3 regions of the Kitasatospora sp. NPDC001261 genome follow, and region 2 is predicted to be linked to each of the others. Evidence: riboswitches for the same ligand, from Rfam matches in the RefSeq annotation. Region 2 holds a riboswitch; each other region holds the start of a gene.
The links. Region 2 has a riboswitch for S-adenosylmethionine ahead of ACFY4B_RS27800 (IclR family transcriptional regulator). Riboswitches for the same ligand answer to the same signal wherever they lie in the genome.

Region 1: it holds a riboswitch for S-adenosylmethionine, as region 2 does, so the genes downstream of both, ACFY4B_RS00810 (aminotransferase class V-fold PLP-dependent enzyme) here and ACFY4B_RS27800 (IclR family transcriptional regulator) in region 2, are expected to answer to the same signal.
Region 3: it holds a riboswitch for S-adenosylmethionine, as region 2 does, so the genes downstream of both, thrC (threonine synthase) here and ACFY4B_RS27800 (IclR family transcriptional regulator) in region 2, are expected to answer to the same signal.

Annotation. Positions count from the first base shown of each region.
Region 1 covers NZ_JBIAXP010000001.1:173,527-179,110, forward strand. Annotated here, with positions in the region: gene ACFY4B_RS00810 (aminotransferase class V-fold PLP-dependent enzyme) at 1-1,251, opposite strand, end outside; SAM riboswitch class IV at 1,303-1,421, opposite strand; gene trpD (anthranilate phosphoribosyltransferase) at 1,530-2,606, opposite strand; gene ACFY4B_RS00820 (hypothetical protein) at 2,722-3,147, opposite strand; gene ACFY4B_RS00825 (heme-copper oxidase subunit III) at 3,544-4,164, shown strand; gene ACFY4B_RS00830 (c-type cytochrome) at 4,352-5,161, shown strand; gene ACFY4B_RS00835 (ubiquinol-cytochrome c reductase iron-sulfur subunit) at 5,170-5,584, shown strand, end outside.
Region 2 covers NZ_JBIAXP010000022.1:28,681-34,264, reverse strand. Annotated here, with positions in the region: gene ACFY4B_RS27810 (BTAD domain-containing putative transcriptional regulator) at 1-1,511, opposite strand, end outside; gene ACFY4B_RS27805 (hypothetical protein) at 1,842-2,975, shown strand; SAM riboswitch class I at 3,050-3,191, shown strand; gene ACFY4B_RS27800 (IclR family transcriptional regulator) at 3,394-4,107, shown strand; gene ACFY4B_RS27795 (threonine/serine exporter family protein) at 4,305-5,558, opposite strand.
Region 3 covers NZ_JBIAXP010000023.1:165,893-171,476, forward strand. Annotated here, with positions in the region: gene ACFY4B_RS29015 (cold-shock protein) at 226-429, opposite strand; gene ACFY4B_RS29020 (MoaD/ThiS family protein) at 968-1,246, opposite strand; gene thrC (threonine synthase) at 1,282-2,562, opposite strand; SAM riboswitch class I at 2,579-2,715, opposite strand; gene ACFY4B_RS29030 (glucosyl-3-phosphoglycerate synthase) at 2,827-3,864, shown strand; gene ACFY4B_RS29035 (trehalose-6-phosphate synthase) at 3,925-5,391, shown strand; gene otsB (trehalose-phosphatase) at 5,378-5,584, opposite strand, start outside.

The DNA.
Region 1 (5,584 bases), on a different contig from region 2:
GTCCGGCGTCCCGGCGCCGAAGCTCACCCGGATCGCGTTCAGGCTGCGCTCGCCCGGCAGCGACGGCTCGGGCGCACCACACTCGGACGGTGCCTCGTCCTCGTCGCCCAGCAGCGTGCGCACCAGCGGGTGGGCGCAGAACAGGCCGTCGCGCACCCCGATGCCGTACTCGGCGGACAGCGCGGCGGAGAAGTGCGAGCTGTTCCAGTCCCGGACGACGAAGGACAGCACGCCCACCCGGGCGGAGCCCTCGCCGAACAGGTTCAGCACCTTGACCTGCGGGATCTCGGCCAGCCCTGCCGTCAGCCGGGCGATCAGCTGCTGCTCGCGGGCCTCCAGCCCGTCGAAGCCGGCCTCGGTCAGCGCCCGGCAGGCCGAGGCGATCGCGTAGGCGCCGATGACGTTCGGCGAGCCGGCCTCGTGCCGGGCCGGGCCGGTGTGCCACTGCACGGCCACCGAGCCGTCGGCCTCCCGGGCCACCGTCCGGGTCGCCCCGCCGCCGGCCAGGTACGGCTCGGCCGCGTCCAGCCAGTCCGCCCGGCCGGCCAGCACCCCGGCGCCGAACGGCGCGTAGATCTTGTGGCCGGAGAAGGCGATCCAGTCGACGTCCAGCTCGCGCACCGAGACCCGGTGGTGCGGCGCCAGCTGGGCGGCGTCCAGCACCACCCGGGCGCCGTGCCGGTGCGCGGTCGCGGTCAGCTCGGCGACCGGCCACAGCTCGCCGGTCACGTTGGAGGCGCCGGTGACGCAGAGCAGCTTGGGGCCCTCGGGCGCCTCGGCGAGCGCGGCGTCCAGCGCGGCCACCGCCTCGGCCCGCGAGCGCGGCGCCCGCAGGTAGGTGACGTCCAGTCCGGCGTGCGCCCAGGGCAGCAGCGAGGCGTGGTGCTCGGTCTCGAAGGCGAACACCCGGGTGCCGGCCGGGACGGCGGAGGCCAGCAGGTTGAGCGAGTCGGTGGTGGCCCGGGTGAAGACCACCTGGTCTCCCTCGCGCAGGTCGAGGAACTCGCCGACGGTGCGGCGGCTCTGCTCGAACAGGTCGGTGGACAGCTGGGAGAGGTACCCGGCCCCGCGGTGGACGCTGCCGTAGTACGGCGCGTAGGCGGCGACGTCGTCCCACACCCGCTGGAGCGCCGGCGAGCTCGCCGCGTAGTCGAGCGCCGCGTAGCCGACCTTCTCACCGCTGGCGAGCGGGACCTGGACGTCGGCGCCGAGGACGGCGAGCGGGGTGCGGATTTCGGTGGCCAGAGACATGGGGATGCACTCCTTCTGGGGCAAGGGACCCCGGGAGTGCTAGTCGTCGGGCGTCCGCGCTTGTCGCACGGACGGCTTGCCGTGACGACCCGGTCCTCACCCAGGGCACCCCGCCACGGACGGAGGGTTGCCGGACAGCCAGCTGGGGCTTGGCGCTGTCACTCATGACCTGGCGAAGACTCTAGGCCTGGTCCACCGGGTGGTCAAACGGGCATCCAGCATCCGGACAGCACGGGAGCCCGCACCGGCGTACCGGCACGGGCTCCCCAACTGCCGCCTCAGGCCCGGCTGGTGGCCTCCGACCAGCGCCGCAGCAGGTCCTGCGCGGCACCGGAGTCGATCGCCTTCGCGGCCCGCTCCATGCCGGCCGCCAACTGCTCGGTGAGCGGCGCGTCGCCCAGCTCCAGCGCGACCAGCGCCGCCGCCGTGTTCAGCAGGACGGCGTCCCGCACCGGCCCGTGCTCGCCGGCCAGCAGCCGCCGCGCGACCTCGGCGTTGTACGAGGCGTCCGCCCCGCGCAGCGCCTCGATGCCGACCAGCTCGATGCCCACGTCCCGCGGGTCGAAGGTGGACTCGGTGACGACCCCGTCGCGCACCAGCCAGACCTGCGAGGTGGTGGTGATGGTCAGCTCGTCCAGCCCGTCGTCGCCGCGGAAGACCAGCGCGGTGGCGCCCCGCCGGGCCAGCACCCCGGCGATCAGCCCGGACAGCCGGGTGTCGAAGCAGCCGATGGCGTGCGCGGTGACCTTGGCCGGGTTGGTCAGCGGACCGAGGATGTTGAAGGCGGTCGGCACCCCGAGGTCGCGCCGCGCGGTGGCGGCGTGCCGCATCGAGGGGTGGAACTTCGCCGCGAAGCAGAAGGTCAGCCCGACCTCCTCGGCCACCTCGGCGACCCGCCGGGGGGAGAGGTCCAGCGCCACCCCGAGCTTCTCCAGCACGTCCGAGGAGCCGCTGGTCGAGGAGGCCGACCGGTTGCCGTGCTTGACCACCTTGGCGCCGGCGGCCGCCGCGACGATCGCCGACATGGTGGAGATGTTGACGGTCTTCGCCCGGTCCCCGCCGGTGCCGACGATGTCCACCGCCGGGCCGGGGATCTCCAGCGGTTCGGCGTGCGCGTACATCGCGTCGACCAGGCCGGCGATCTCCTCGACCGACTCGCCCTTGGCCCGCAGCGCGATCATGAACCCGGCCACCTGGACGGGGGACGCCTCGCCGCTCATGATCCGGTCCATCGCCCACGCGGTGGACGAGCGGTCGAGGTCCTCCCCCTGCAACAGTGCCGCCAGGAGGTCCGGCCAGGTGCGGACCACCTGCGCGGGGTCGCTACCGCCGTTCGCAGGGTTCACGTTCACCATGGCTGACTCCAGCTGTTGTCGGTTCCCCGCTCCGGGGACGTCCGTACGGATGGAGCCAGCCTATCGAGCGGAGCGCCCGCTTCTACCCCTGTCTTTCCTACTCCTGGCGCGGATTTCAGCGGACGGCCGGAGTCCGCTTCGCCAGCCGGTCCCGCAGCAGGGTGGCGACCGCCCCGGCCAGCGCCACCGGCTCCACCGGACGGGAGATCGCGGCGTCGGCCCGGCTCCAGGCGGCCAGCCAGGAGTCCTGCGGCCGGCCGATCAGCACCAGGACCGGCGGGCAGCCGTAGATCTCGTCCTTGAGCTGGCGCCCGAGGCCCAGCCCGCCGGCCGGAACGGCCTCGCCGTCCAGCACGCAGAGGTCCACTCCCCCCTTCTCCAGTGCCTTGAGCACCGCGGGGGTGGTCGCGCACTCCAGGTAGGACAGTTCCGGAAGGTCCTCGGCAGGGCGGCGGCCGAGCGCCGTCAGCACCTGCTCGCGGGTGTTGCGGTCGTCGCTGTAGACGAGGACGGTGAGCGTCTCATCGGTCGTGTACGCCATGGGCCCTGCTCCCTCAAGTGTGATCCGGACCACGTTCGCCTGATCCGGATGCTACTCCCGATCACCCTCCGCCGAGTCCCCCTCGCGCACGTTCCTCCTCAAGCCACCGCGCCCTGGACTCACCCGCCTGGAGGACGGCCCGTCACCCGACCCCACCCGGTCCACCCGTACGGCTCACCCGGGCGCCTTCCCCCCTACCTCCCGCGGCTACTCCGACCGTGCACCGGCGCGCCGGGCAACGGGGTCCAGGCTCCTCCGAGGAACCATCAGAAAAGGGACACGCCGCTGCTCACCCCCCGTACGGACACCCCGTCGCCCCCCAAGCGGGCATACCGCACGCACCGGACACTCCGAGGGACACCCCCCGACGTGAAGACGGAATAAGGGACCGACATAATGTCCGTCGTGGCGACAGCAACAGCAGTAGAAACCGGGCACGCGCACGGATCGGTCAACCGGCCGAACATGGTCAGCGTCGGAACGATCGTCTGGCTCAGTTCCGAGTTGATGTTCTTCGCGGCCCTCTTCGCGATGTACTTCACGCTCCGCTCCGTCAAGGGGCCGGAGTTCTGGACCGAGAAGGCCCACGCCCTCAACGTGCCCTTCTCCTCGGTCAACACCACGATCCTGGTGCTCTCCTCGCTGACCTGTCAGCTCGGCGTGTTCGCCGCCGAGCGCGGAGACGTGAAGAAGCTCCGGGCGTGGTTCATCCTCACGTTCGCCATGGGCGCGGTCTTCATCGGCGGCCAGGTCTTCGAGTACACCGAGCTGGTCAAGAAGGACGGCCTGTCGCTGTCCTCCGACCCGTACGGCACGGTGTTCTACCTGACCACCGGCTTCCACGGGCTGCACGTGACGGGTGGTCTGATCGCCTTCCTGCTGGTCCTGGGACGGACGTACGCAGCCAAGCGCTTCACGCACGAGCAGGCCACCGCCGCGATCGTCGTGTCGTACTACTGGCACTTCGTCGACGTCGTGTGGATCGGCCTGTTCGCGACCATCTACCTGATCAAGTAACCAGCTGATCAGGTCGCTGGCCACCGGCTGCGGCCCCCGCCCTCACCGGCGACGGGCCGCTTCTGCCGGTGCCGACGCTCCCACCGACCGACCGCGCGCGCAGCCCTAGACAGGCAGCCTCGTGCCGGCCAGACCGGCCGCCGGGTGCACCCACCAGTCGACCAGATCCTGACACCGGGGTTATTCCGTGAAAAAGCTCTCCGCACGACGGCGCCACCCATTGGCGGCGCTGGTCGTCCTACTTCTCGCCCTGGCGGCAACCGGGGGGCTGTACGCCGCGTTCGCGCCCGCCGACAAGGCGCAGGCCGACGTCGCCGCGCAGTCGCTCGCGATCGATGAGGGCAAGAAGCTCTTCGCCGTGGGCTGCTCCTCCTGCCACGGCCTGAACGGCCAGGGCAGCAGTGACGGTCCGAGCCTGGTCGGCGTCGGCTCCGCCGCTGTCGACTTCCAGGTCGGCACCGGCCGCATGCCGGCCCAGCAGCCCGGCGCCCAGGTCCCGCGCAAGAAGAACATCTACTCGCAGGCGGAGATCGACCAGCTCGCCGCCTTCGTCGCCTCCCTCGGTCCCGGCCCGGTGACCCCGACGGAGGAGCAGTTCACCTCGACCAACCCCGAGGACGTCTCCAAGGGTGGCGAGCTGTTCCGCACCAACTGCGCCCAGTGCCACAACTTCGCCGGCCAGGGTGGTGCCCTGACCAAGGGCAAGTACGCCCCCTCGCTGGAGGGCGTGGACGCCAAGCACATCTACGAGGCCATGCAGACCGGCCCGCAGAACATGCCGTCGTTCCCGGACACCACCATGCCCGAGGAGCAGAAGAAGCAGATCGTGGCCTTCGTCCGCCACACCACCAACGATGAGCCCAACCCCGGCGGTCTCACCCTGGGCAGCCTCGGTCCGGTGACCGAGGGTCTGTTCGGCTGGATCTTCGGCCTCGGCACGCTCATCGCGGTCGCGATCTGGGTCGCCGCCCACACCACCAAGGCCAAGAAGTCATGAGCCACGACATGTCAGAAGAGAAGCTCCCGGAGCCGCACGGCTCCGCCGGCGAGGTGGCCGACCACGGCAGCCCGTTCGCCGACCCGGGCCTGCCGGCCCACGAGCCCCGTCGCACCGACATCGACGAGAAGGCCGCGTCGCGTGCCGAGCGCCAGGTCTCGCTGATGTTCGTGGTCTCGATGCTCGCCACCGTCGGGTTCATCGCCTCGTACGTGGCCATCGACCCGGACAAGATCGTCTACATCTTCCCGCTCGGTCACGTCAGCGCGCTGAACTTCGCGCTCGGCCTGACCCTGGGCGTCGCGCTGTTCATGATCGGCGCGGGTGCGGTCCACTGGGCCCGCACGCTGATGTCGGACGTCGAGCTGCCCGCCGAGCGTCACCCGATCGAGGCCTCCGACGAGGTCCGCAACGACGTCATCG
Region 2 (5,584 bases):
CGGCCCAGCAGCTCCAGCGCCTCCTCGGGTTCGAAGACGCCGAGGTCGGCCTGGACGGTCGCGGGCAGGCCGGACAGCCGGGTCCGGCTGGTGGTGAGCACGGCGCAGCCGACCGCGCCCGGCAGCAGCGGTCTGATCTGCGCGGTGTCGTGGACGTTGTCGAGGACCAGCAGCAGCCGCCGGCCGTCCACCGCCGAGCGGAACAGCGCCGAGCGGGCGTCCAGCCCCTCCGGCACCGCGTCGGCCGGCACGCCGAGCGCCACCAGGAAGCCGCTGAGCACCGCCTCCGGATCGGCCGGGGTGGCGTCGGCGCCGCGCAGGTCGACGTAGAGCTGACCGTCCGGGTAGGCCTCGCGGACCCGGTGGGCGACGTGCAGGGCCAGCGCGGTCTTGCCGACCCCGCCCATGCCGACCACGGTCGCGATCACCAGCGCCTGCTGGCCCGGTGCGCCGGGGTTTCTGTCGGGCGCCCCTCCGTGCGCCCCTCCATGCGGCCCGCCGAGAGCCTTGCCCAGCCGTTCGACCAGGACCGATCGGCCGGTGAAGTCGGCCGCGTCGGGCGGCAGTTGGGCCGGTCTGGGGGTCGGTGTGCTGCTCCCGGCCGGGGCGGTGGCGGGGGCGTTCGGCGCCGCCGGTCCGGTGGGCGGGTCCGGTGCCTCGGCCCCGGGCGCGGCCGGCTCCGCCGGACCGGCGGCGACCGGGCCCGGGACGAGCGCGGCGGGGACGAGCGCGACGGAGGGTGCCGGGGCGGCGAGCGACGGGTCCCCCTCCAGGATCCGCTGGTGCAGCAGGTCCAGCTCCGCCCCGGGCGCCACCCCCAGTTCGGCCAGGAACAGCTGACGCGCGCCCCGGAACACGGCCAGCGCGTCCGCCTGCCGCCCGGCCTGGTACAGCGCCCGCATCAGCAGCCCGTACGCCCGCTCGTGCAGCGGGTGCTCGGTGGTCAGCGAGGTCAGCTCCGGGATGCACCGGGAGTAGCGCCCCAGCGCCAGGTCCAGGGCGATCCGCTCCTCCAGCAGGGTCAGCCGCAGCTCCTGGAGCCGTTGGCGCTGCCGCTGCGCGAACGGCCCGGGGATGCCGGCCAGCGGCTCGCCCTGCCACAGCTCCAGCGCCTGGTTCAGCAGGTCGCGCGCCTGCTGCGGCTCCCCGGCGGCCGCAGTGCGCTCGGCCTGCGCCGCCAGCTCCTCCGCCTGCGCCGCGTCCACCGCGTGCTTGGGCAGCACCAGCCGGTAGCCGTCCCCGACCGAGGTCAGCACGGTCGGCGCGTCCGGCGCCTCGCCGTGCAGGACCTTGCGCCACCGCCAGGCGTAGGTGCGCACCGTCGTCATCGCGGTGCCCGGCGGCTCCTCGCCCCACAGGGCGTCGATCAGGTCGGTGGCGCTCGCGCCGTGGCCGGGCCGGAGCAGCAGCACCGCCAGCATCGCCTGCTGCTGGGGGCTGCCCACCTTCAGCACGGTCGCGCCGCGCTGCGCCCGCATCAAGCCCAGCACCGAGAACCGGAAATCATCCATTCCTGCACCTGCCCGCTTCATGTGCTCGCCCCCGCCCGCACGTGCCACCCCCGAATTGGTGAGTCCCTATCAACCCACGGGACCTGGCGGGATGTCGAGAGATCGTCGACCCGGTGGTGATCCGGTGTTGATCGGCCGTCGCCACAATCGGTGATGTGGCGCCCGCAGTCGGCCCGGCCCCTCACCGCCGGACCCGCCACGTCCCCGGTCGCCCGGCCGCCGACCGGCGACCCCCACGGCTCTCGGAGGCGGACGCCCATGAACACGGACCGGAACAGCGACCTGAGCACCGGCCGGAAAGCGGATCCGCACGCGGAACCGAGTACGGCGTTGAGCACGGACCTGAGCACCGACCGGGCCACGGACCGGCAGGGCGGCCTGGACACCGACCTGCTCCACCGCCTGCTCGACGTCGACCCGGCCTGCGGACCCGTCGAACTGCTCCACCGCGCCCGGGGCGAGCGCCACCTCCCGTACCTGGTGCTCGCCGCGCTCGCCCGGGAGGACGTCCGGATGGGCGCGCACGCCCGGGACGAGCTGCGGCGCGCCCGCGACCGGGTCGAGTGTTACGCCCGGGTCGCCCGCGACCTCGCCGACGCCACCGGGGTCCGCCCGATCCGCGACCTGCCGCTGGCCGGCTACTACCCGCCCGACCTGCCCCGGCCGCTGGCCGAGCTCAGCCTCGTCAGCCCCACCGAGGCCTCGCTCTGGCAGGCCGTCAACCGGCTGGTCACCGACCACCCGGTGGAGTCCGTGGAGGTCACCCTGCTCGGCGAGCGCCCCCGGCACACCGCCGTCACCCTGCGCTGGCCGGCCGGGGACCCGCTGCTCGACCCGTGGTACCAGGTGCGGGTCGCGACCGCCGCGCTCCCCGGCGACCTCGCCACCGTCCCGGTCCGCCCCTACCTGGCCGCCGACGACCACGTCGAATGCCTGATCGCCCTCGCCGAGGAAGGGCTCGGGCGCACCTTCCTCGCGGGCGACGTGATCGACGTGGCCCGGCTCGCCGGGCAGCCCTTCGAGCCCGTCGAGACCGCCGCGGTGGTCGCCGCCTACCGGCTCGCCCCGGAGGCCGCCGCCCTCCTCGACCTCGCCGCCGAGCACGTGCCGCTCGGCGCCCTGCGGGACGTCCGCACCGTCCTGGAGGCCGAGGTCGCCCCCGAACTCCGCCGCCGGACCTCTGCCGGCACCCCGCCGTGCCACGGCACCTCGCCGCGCCACGGCACGCTGCTGCGCCGCACCGTCATCCGGCACCAGTGGGACGAGGCGCTGCTGCTCCCGGCCGGCGACGCCACCCTGCTGCTCACCCCGGTCGCCGACTACCTGCTCGGCCCCGAGGGCACCCGGCCCACGGACCGCGAGCGCACCGCCGCCCTCGCCGCCCTCCACGCCTGGGACGCGACCCTCCCCGGCAGCCCGGACGGGGCCCCGTGCACCGGCCTGTCGGGGCCGCGCCACCGCTGAGCCGGCCCCGCGGGGCGTGGTCGAGGGCGGGGGGACTTGCCGACCCGCCCCGGATGTCTTGTATCGTTCCTGGCGAATCATCCAGAGGGGTGGAGGGACCGGCCCTACGAAGCCCCGGCAACTCCCCGTTCGACCCGGCGTCCGAAGTACGCGCCGTGTTGGCGGGGGCAGTGCCAACTCCGGCCTGTCGCCACTGTGGCGCGGGAAAGATGAGGAGACACGGTGCTCTCTGTGCTGTCCTTCGCCCGGGCGCTTCCCGCCCCGGTCCTTTCGCGTACCCGTCTCGTGCCCGGCGCAGGCAATCGGCCGACTTCTCCGGCCTGTCCTCGCTGACCACACCCCCCGGCTCCCCGCCAGGAGCCGCCGTGAGCAGCGCGGACCCGCTGCTCCCGGGCCTTGAGACTGGAGTACCCATCCCATGGAGAACACGAGCGGCGTCGGCGTGCTCGACAAGGTCACCTCGATCCTCGGCACCCTGGAGGCCGGGCCCGCCACCCTGGGCGGCCTCGTCGCCGCCACCGGCATGGCGCGGCCCACCGCCCACCGGCTGGCCGTCGCACTCGAACACCACCGCCTGGTCAGCCGGGACGTCCAGGGCCGGTTCATGCTCGGCCCCCGCCTCGGCGAGCTCTCGGCGGCCGCCGGCGAGGACCGGCTGCTGGCCGCGGCCGGCTCGGTCCTCGCCCAGCTCCGGGACGCCACCGGCGAGAGCGCCCAGCTCTACCGGCGGCAGGGCGAGGTCCGGATCTGCGTGGCCGCCGCCGAGCGGCTCACCGGCCTGCGCGACACCGTTCCGGTGGGGGTCACCCTCCCCATGAAGGTCGGCTCCGCCGCCCAGATCCTGCTCGCCTGGGAGGAGCCCGAGCGCCTCCACCGCGGCCTGCAGGGGGCCCGCTTCACCGCCACCGCGCTGAGCGGCGTGCGGCGCCGCGGCTGGGCCCAGTCGGTCGGCGAGCGCGAGGTCGGGGTCGCCTCCGTGGCCGCGCCCGTCCGCGGCCAGTCCAACCGGGTGGTGGCCGCCGTCACGGTCTCCGGGCCGATCGAACGGCTCAGCCGCCACCCCGGTGCCCAGCTCTCCCAGGCCGTCGTCGAGGCGGCCCACCGGCTCACCGAGGCCCTGCGCCAGCCCTGACGGGGGCTCCGAGGCTCTCGGATTCCGAGGTTCCGGGGTTCCCTGGTCACGGGTTCCGAACCTCGGGTTCCGAACCTCGGGTTCCGAGACTCCGGGCTCCGGGGCGCACCTCCGCGCGCCCCGGGGCCCGGTTCCGGCCCGTACCGGTCCCGGGTCCGGCTTGGCTCGGGCCCGGCTCAGGCCTGGTTCCGACCGGCTCAGGCCCGGTGCGGCAGGCCGGTGAGGCTGGGGCGGGGGATCCGGCTGATCACCGCGCCGATCAGTGTGCCGATCGACACCCCGAAGACCGCCGAGACGGCCGCCAGCAGCGACTGCGCCCCGTTGCCGACCTCGATCTGCGCGGTGTTCAGCAGACCGAAGGAGCCCGGCACGACGATCCAGAACGCCGGGAGGTAGAGCACCTGCCAGAGCGGACCGCCCGGCAGCCAGTGCACCAGGGTGGCCGCGACCGCGGCGGCCACGGCACCGGCCAGGCCGCCGATCGCCGCGCCGTGCACCGACCCCACCGCCACCTGGGCGGTGACGCTCACCGCGATCACCGCGACGATCCACGGGATGGCCGAGGGCGGGGTGTGGACGTTGACCACCACCCCGGCCACCGCGATCGCCAGCCCCAGCGCGATCACCCACCAGCTCGGCTTGGCCACCTGCACGTTGGCCAGCGCGGTGGACGGCATGCCGATCGCGGTGGCGGCCGCGGCCACCCCGGCGAGGAACAGCGTCAGCTGCACGGCGCCGGAGACCAGCCGGGCGGTGCCCGCGTTGGCGGCGCCGGCGGCGATCTCGGACAGCCCGGTGACCAGCAGTCCGCCCGGCAGCAGGATCGCCAGGGTGGCCACGATCGTCCGCAGCGGCCCGTCCAGCAGCGAGGCCCGCGCGAGCGCCAGGACCAGCAGCGCGACGAGGAAGCCGGCCGTGACGGGCAGCAGCGGCCGCAGGTGCGGCCGCCGCCGGGCGAGCACGGTCAGGCCCACCACGATCAGCGAGCCGAGCCCGGCGGCCAGCACGTTCGCCGCCACCGGCTGCAGGAAGATGCAGACCCCGACCCCGACCGGCAGCGCCCCGAAGTCCGCCACCCACGCGGGCCAGCGGGCGGGCGCCCGCCGGATCCGGTCCAGCTCGGCGCGCGCCCGCGGCCCGTCGAGTCCGCCCGCCCGCAGCCGGTGCACCAGGTCGAGGACGTCGGCGGTCTGCTCGAACCGCAGGGTGCCGCCGAGCGGCTGGAACCTGGTGGCGCCGTCCGGGTGCAGGGCCACGAACAGCCCGTTGGTCAGCGCGGCGACCTGGACCTCCGGGGCGCCCAACGCCCGCCCCAGTCCACGGAGTTCGTCCTCGACCTCATGGACGGGCAGGCCGCCGCCCAGCAGGGCTTCGCCCAGGTCGAGCAGGAGACGGCAGAGCGGGTCGGGCGGGGCGTCGGTGTCCCGGACCGATGGAGACTTGCTAGGCATGGCAGGTATCGTCCCACCCTGCCCGA
Region 3 (5,584 bases), on a different contig from region 2:
CCCGGTCCGCTGTCACTCTCACGCTGTGAGTGCTAACGCCAATGATTAGCACTCCGGGTGGTCGAGTGCAAGCCCAATCGACGATCCGCGAGCCGTCGCCGGAGCCCCGGCGGAGCCGCGTCGGGGAACGCCGACGGGCCCGTACGACACGCGTCGCACGGGCCCGTCGAGAAGCGAGTGGTCACCAGCCGTAGGGCCGCGCCGAGCTCCTGGAGTCGGAAGGGGTCAGACCGCCGCGCGGACCATGTCCGCCTGCGGGCCCTTCTGTCCCTGGGAGATCTCGAACTCGACCCGCTGGCCCTCCTCGAGGGTGCGGTAGCCGTCCATCTGGATCGCGCTGTAGTGGACGAAGACGTCCGCACCACCGTCGACCGCGATGAAGCCGTAGCCCTTCTCCGCGTTGAACCACTTGACGGTGCCCTGAGCCATTCCGAACTCCCCTAGTGCTGTGCTGGCCCTTCACGTGCCCGCAGGTCGCGGGCCCGGGTTGGTTGAAGGCCGGCCCGGGGAACCCCCCCTGGGCGCAGCCGTGCACGCCGCAACCATCCGCGCGGAACGCCGGGCGGCCTCCGGTGAGCGGGTGATTGCGTCGACCGCCGCTGAATGTATCCGGATCGACGCCCTCTGCAACAGGGCCAACCGCCGGTAATTCCGCCAAGGCGTCAAGGGACAGGACGGATCGAATCGGAATAATCTCGGCATTCCACGCCGGACATAGCGGACGAATTACTCAAATGCCCGCGCGAATTCTGACATCTGCCTGACATGTTTCACGGTCCGCCCCCGACGGCCGGACGCCCCCGGGCCGAGCACTGCGGGGGCCGAAAGGGAAACCCTGTTCCCAGCCGAGCCACACTCTACTCCGACTCGACCCGGAAATATTCCCGCCGGAATGCGAGCGGTCGCCCGCGCATACGGAGAACGGATTTCCGTACGCGCGGGCGACCGCGGGTTCTGCTTTGTCGGCTCAGCAGCCGCCGGCCACCGCCGGGATGATCGAGACGCTGGCGCCGTCCTTGATCTCGGTCGCCAGACCCTCGGCGAAGCGCACGTCGTCGTCGTTCACGTAGACGTTCACGAAGCGGCGCAGCTTGCCCGTGTCGTCCAGGATGCGGGCCGCGATGCCCGCGTGGTTCTTCTCCAGGTCGGCGACGACCTCGGCCAGGGTGGCACCCTCGGCGGTCACCTCGGCGGCGCCGTCGGTGTAGGTGCGCAGGATGGTGGGGATGCGGACGGTGGCGCTCATGACTCTCCTAGCGGGGGCGGGGCCTATCGGGTGGTTCAGGCGGACACGAGACCGGCGGCGCGGAACGAGTCCAGCGTCGGGCGGATGACGGCGGTCATCCCGGAATCGGAGACGGCGTCCAGGGTCTTCAGCCCGTCGCCGGTGTTGATCGCGACGGTCTCCTTGGCCGGGTCCAGCTGCCCGGTCTCGACCAGCTTCTTCAGCACGCCGACGGTCACCCCGCCCGCGGTCTCGGCGAAGATCCCCTCGGTCCGCGCCAGCAGCCGGATCGCCGCCACGACCTCGGCATCCGTGACGTCCTCCACCGCGCCACCGGTACGGCGGGCGATGTCCAGCACGTACGGGCCGTCGGCCGGGTTGCCGATCGCCAGCGACTTGGCGATGGTGTCCGGCTTCACCGGCTTGATCACGTCCCGGCCGGCCTTGAACGCGGCCGACACCGGCGAGCAGCCCTCCGCCTGGGCGCCGAAGACCTTGTACGGCCGGTCCTCGACCAGGCCGAGCCTGATCAGCTCCTGGAGCCCCTTGTCGATCTTCGTCAGCTGCGAGCCCGAGGCGATCGGGATCACGATCTGCTCCGGCAGCCGCCAGCCGAGCTGCTCGCAGATCTCGTACGCCAGCGTCTTGGAGCCCTCGCCGTAGTACGGCCGCAGGTTCACGTTGACGAAGCCCCAGCCCTCGCCGGCCGGGTCGCCGATCAGCTCCGAGCAGAAGCGGTTCACGTCGTCGTAGTTGCCCTCGATGCCGACCAGCTCGCCGCCGTACACCCCGGCCATGACGACCTTGCCCTGCTCCAGGTCGTGCGGGATGAACACGCAGGACCGGAACCCGGCCCGGGCCGCCGCCGCACCCACCGCGCCGGCCAGGTTGCCGGTGGAGGAGCAGGACAGCGTGGTGTAGCCGAACGCCCGGGCCGCCTCGATCGCGCACGCGACCACCCGGTCCTTGAACGAGTGCGTCGGGTTCCCGGAGTCGTCCTTGACGTGCAGCTGGGCGGTGAAACCGAGCTCCCGGCCCAGGTTGTCCGCCTTCACCAGCGGGGTCCACCCCGGGTTCAGGTTCGGCTTGGACGCCACGTCGGCCGGCACCGGCAGCAGCGGCGCGTACCGCCAGATGGAGGCCGGACCGGCCTCGATCCGCTTGCGCAGCTCCTCGGCGCCCTCGCTGCCGAACTCGTAGGCGATCTCCAGCGGGCCGAAGCACTCCAGGCACGCGAAGCTGGGGCCGAGCGGGAAGCGGGTGCCGCACTCGCGACAGGACAGCGCGGCGGCCGGGCCGAGGTCGACGGAAACGGGTGCGGCAGTGTCGATAGCCATGATGGCGAGGCCTCTCTCCTCATCTTCCCCGTGGCGCGGTCGCGACACGGGACGGAATTGGCACCTGTCCCGCCGGGGCCTGTCGACAGACAGCCGCGCGAGAAGGTTGCCGGGACGTCAACGGGCCGTTCCCTCAGTCCCTCTGGATGAGCTTGTGAAATTGTGGTGGTGCTCAACGGAGACCCCGGCGTGCAAAGGTCCGACCGCTGTACGAAGACTGTATCCGAAGGCGTCAAACCTGAACGGGACCGTCCGCCAAGCGAGATGACCCGTCCCACCGACCTCGCCGAGGAGATCTCCGTGCCCGCCGAACCGACTCCCGCGCTCCTCCCGCAGGCGGCGTCCTGGCTGCGCCGCCGCTCCTGGAGCGCGGCCGACCGGCCGGTCCGCACCCTGCTCGACGCCAAGGAGCGCACCGGCCGCACGGTCAGCGTGGTCCTCCCCGCCCTGGACGAGGAGGCCACCGTCGGCGACATCGTCCGCACCATCCGCCGCGAGCTGATGGAACGCCTCCCGCTCGTCGACGAACTCGTCGTCGTCGACTCCGGCTCCACCGACGCCACCGCCGCCGTCGCCGCCGAGGCCGGCGCCCGGGTCGAGCACCGCGACGCCGTCCTGCCCCGGCTGCCCGCCGTCCCCGGCAAGGGCGAGGTGCTCTGGCGCTCGCTGCTGGTCACCCACGGCGACATCGTCTGCTTCGTCGACGCCGACCTGCGCGAGTTCGACCCGGCCTTCGTCTCCGGCATCGTCGGCCCGCTGCTCACCGACGAGTCCATCCAGCTGGTCAAGGCCATGTACGACCGCCCGCTGGAGTCGGAGGGCGCCGTCCTGCCCGCCGGCGGCGGGCGGGTCACCGAACTCGTCGCCCGCCCCCTGCTCAACCTCCACTGGCCGGAACTCGCCGGTTTCGTCCAGCCGCTCGGCGGCGAGTACGCGGCCCGCCGCTCACTGCTCGAACGGCTGCCCTTCCCCACCGGCTACGGCGTCGAACTCGGCCTGCTGGTCGACGCCCTGGAGCTGGCCGGCCTGGACGCCCTCGCCCAGGTGGACGTCGGCGTCCGGCACCACCGCCACCAGGACGGCCAGGCCCTCGGCCGGATGGCCGCCACCATCTACCGGACCGCCCTGGAACGCCTCGACCGCACCCACCGCCTCAAGGCCTCCGCCGACCTCGTCCACCCCCACCTCACCCAGTTCACCCGCGACCCGGAAACCCGCGCCTTCACCGCCCACACCCACCCGGTGACCGCCCTCGAACGCCCCCCGATCCACACCCTCCCCGAGTACGCCGCCCGCCATTAGGGCCTCTCTTCGACGGGCCGCACGGGTTTGCCACGCCGACCCCACGGCAACATGCCAACCATGGGCGATCTCACGACCAACCGTTCGAGCGCGACCGGCACCGCCCCCGTCCTGGTGGCGTCCAACCGGGGACCGGTGTCCTTCAGCACCGCCGACGACGGCACGCTGACCCTGCGCCGCGGCGGCGGCGGCCTGGTCTCCGGCCTCTCCGCCATCGACGACCCGAACGCCGTCTGGGTCTGCGCCGCCCTCGACGACTCCGACCGCAGGGCCGCCGCCGAGGCACCCCACGGCCGCCTCGACCTGGCCGGCCACGAGGTCGGCGGCCAGGCCGTACGGATGCTGGACATCGACCCGCTGACCTTCGCCCGCGCCTACAACGGCGTCGCCAACTCCACCCTCTGGTTCGTCCACCACCTGCTCTACGCGACCCCCACCGCGCCCTCCTTCGACGCCGCCTTCCGCACCGAATGGGCCGCCTACCGGGCCTACAACGAGGCCTTCGCCGAAGCCCTCGCCGCCGAGGCCGCCCCGAACGCCGCCGTCCTCGTCCAGGACTACCACCTCTCCCTGGTCCCGGCCCTGCTCCGCGAAGCCCGCCCCGACCTGCGGATCGGCCACTTCTCGCACACCCCCTGGGCCCCGCCCGAGTACTACCGGATGCTGCCCGACGACGTCGCCCGGGCCGTCCTCACCGGCATCCTCGGTGCCGACCGGGCCGGCTTCCTGACCCAGCGCTGGGCCCGCGCCTTCGCCGCCTGCTGCGAGGACCTCCTCGGCGCGACCGTCGACCACGACGCGCTCACCGTCACCGTCGACGGCCGCACCACGCGCCTCGGCGTCCACGCCCTCGGCGCCGACGCCGACTTCCTGCGCGAGCGCGCCCACCGCCCCGACGTCGACGAACGCCTCGCCGCCCTCCGCGCGGCCGTCGGCGACCGCCGCACCATCGTCCGGGTCGACCGCACCGAGCTGAGCAAGAACATCGTCCGCGGCCTCCAGGCCTACCGGCACCTGCTCCGCACCCGCCCCGAGTGGCACGACCGGGTGGTGCACATCGCCTTCGCCTACCCGTCCCGCACCGACCTCGCCGAGTACCGCGCCTACACGGCCGCCGTCCAACGGCTGGCCGAGGAGATCGACGCCGAGTTCGCCACCCCCGCCTGGCAGCCCCTGATCCTCCACGTCGACGACGACTTCCCGCGCTCCCTCGCCGCCTACCGGCTGGCCGACGTCGCCCTGGTCAACCCCATCCGCGACGGCATGAACCTGGTCGCCAAGGAGGTCCCGGTGGTCTCCGACCACGGCTGCGCCCTCGTCCTCTCCCGCGAGGCCGGCGCCCACGCCGAACTCAAGGACGACGCCCTCACCGTCAACCCCTACGACGTCATCGCCACCGCCGAGGCCCTCCACGCCGGCCTCACCATGAGCCCGGAGGAGCGCGCCGACCGCACCAAGCGCCTGGCGGCGGCGGCCACCGCGCTCCCCCCGCAGCAGTGGTTCCTGGACCAGCTCAACGCGCTGTGAGCGCGTCCGCCAAGGCCCCCAACAGCTCCACCACGCCCTCCGGCCCGGCGACCACCAGGTCCGCCCGGTCGGCCAGCTCCCGCACCGGCGCGTCCCCCACCGCGCCGGCGCAGACCAGCACCCCGGCCACGCCCTCGCCGCGCAGCTCCTCCACCGCGGCGAAGGCCGCCACGTCCCCCAGGTCGTCCCCCGC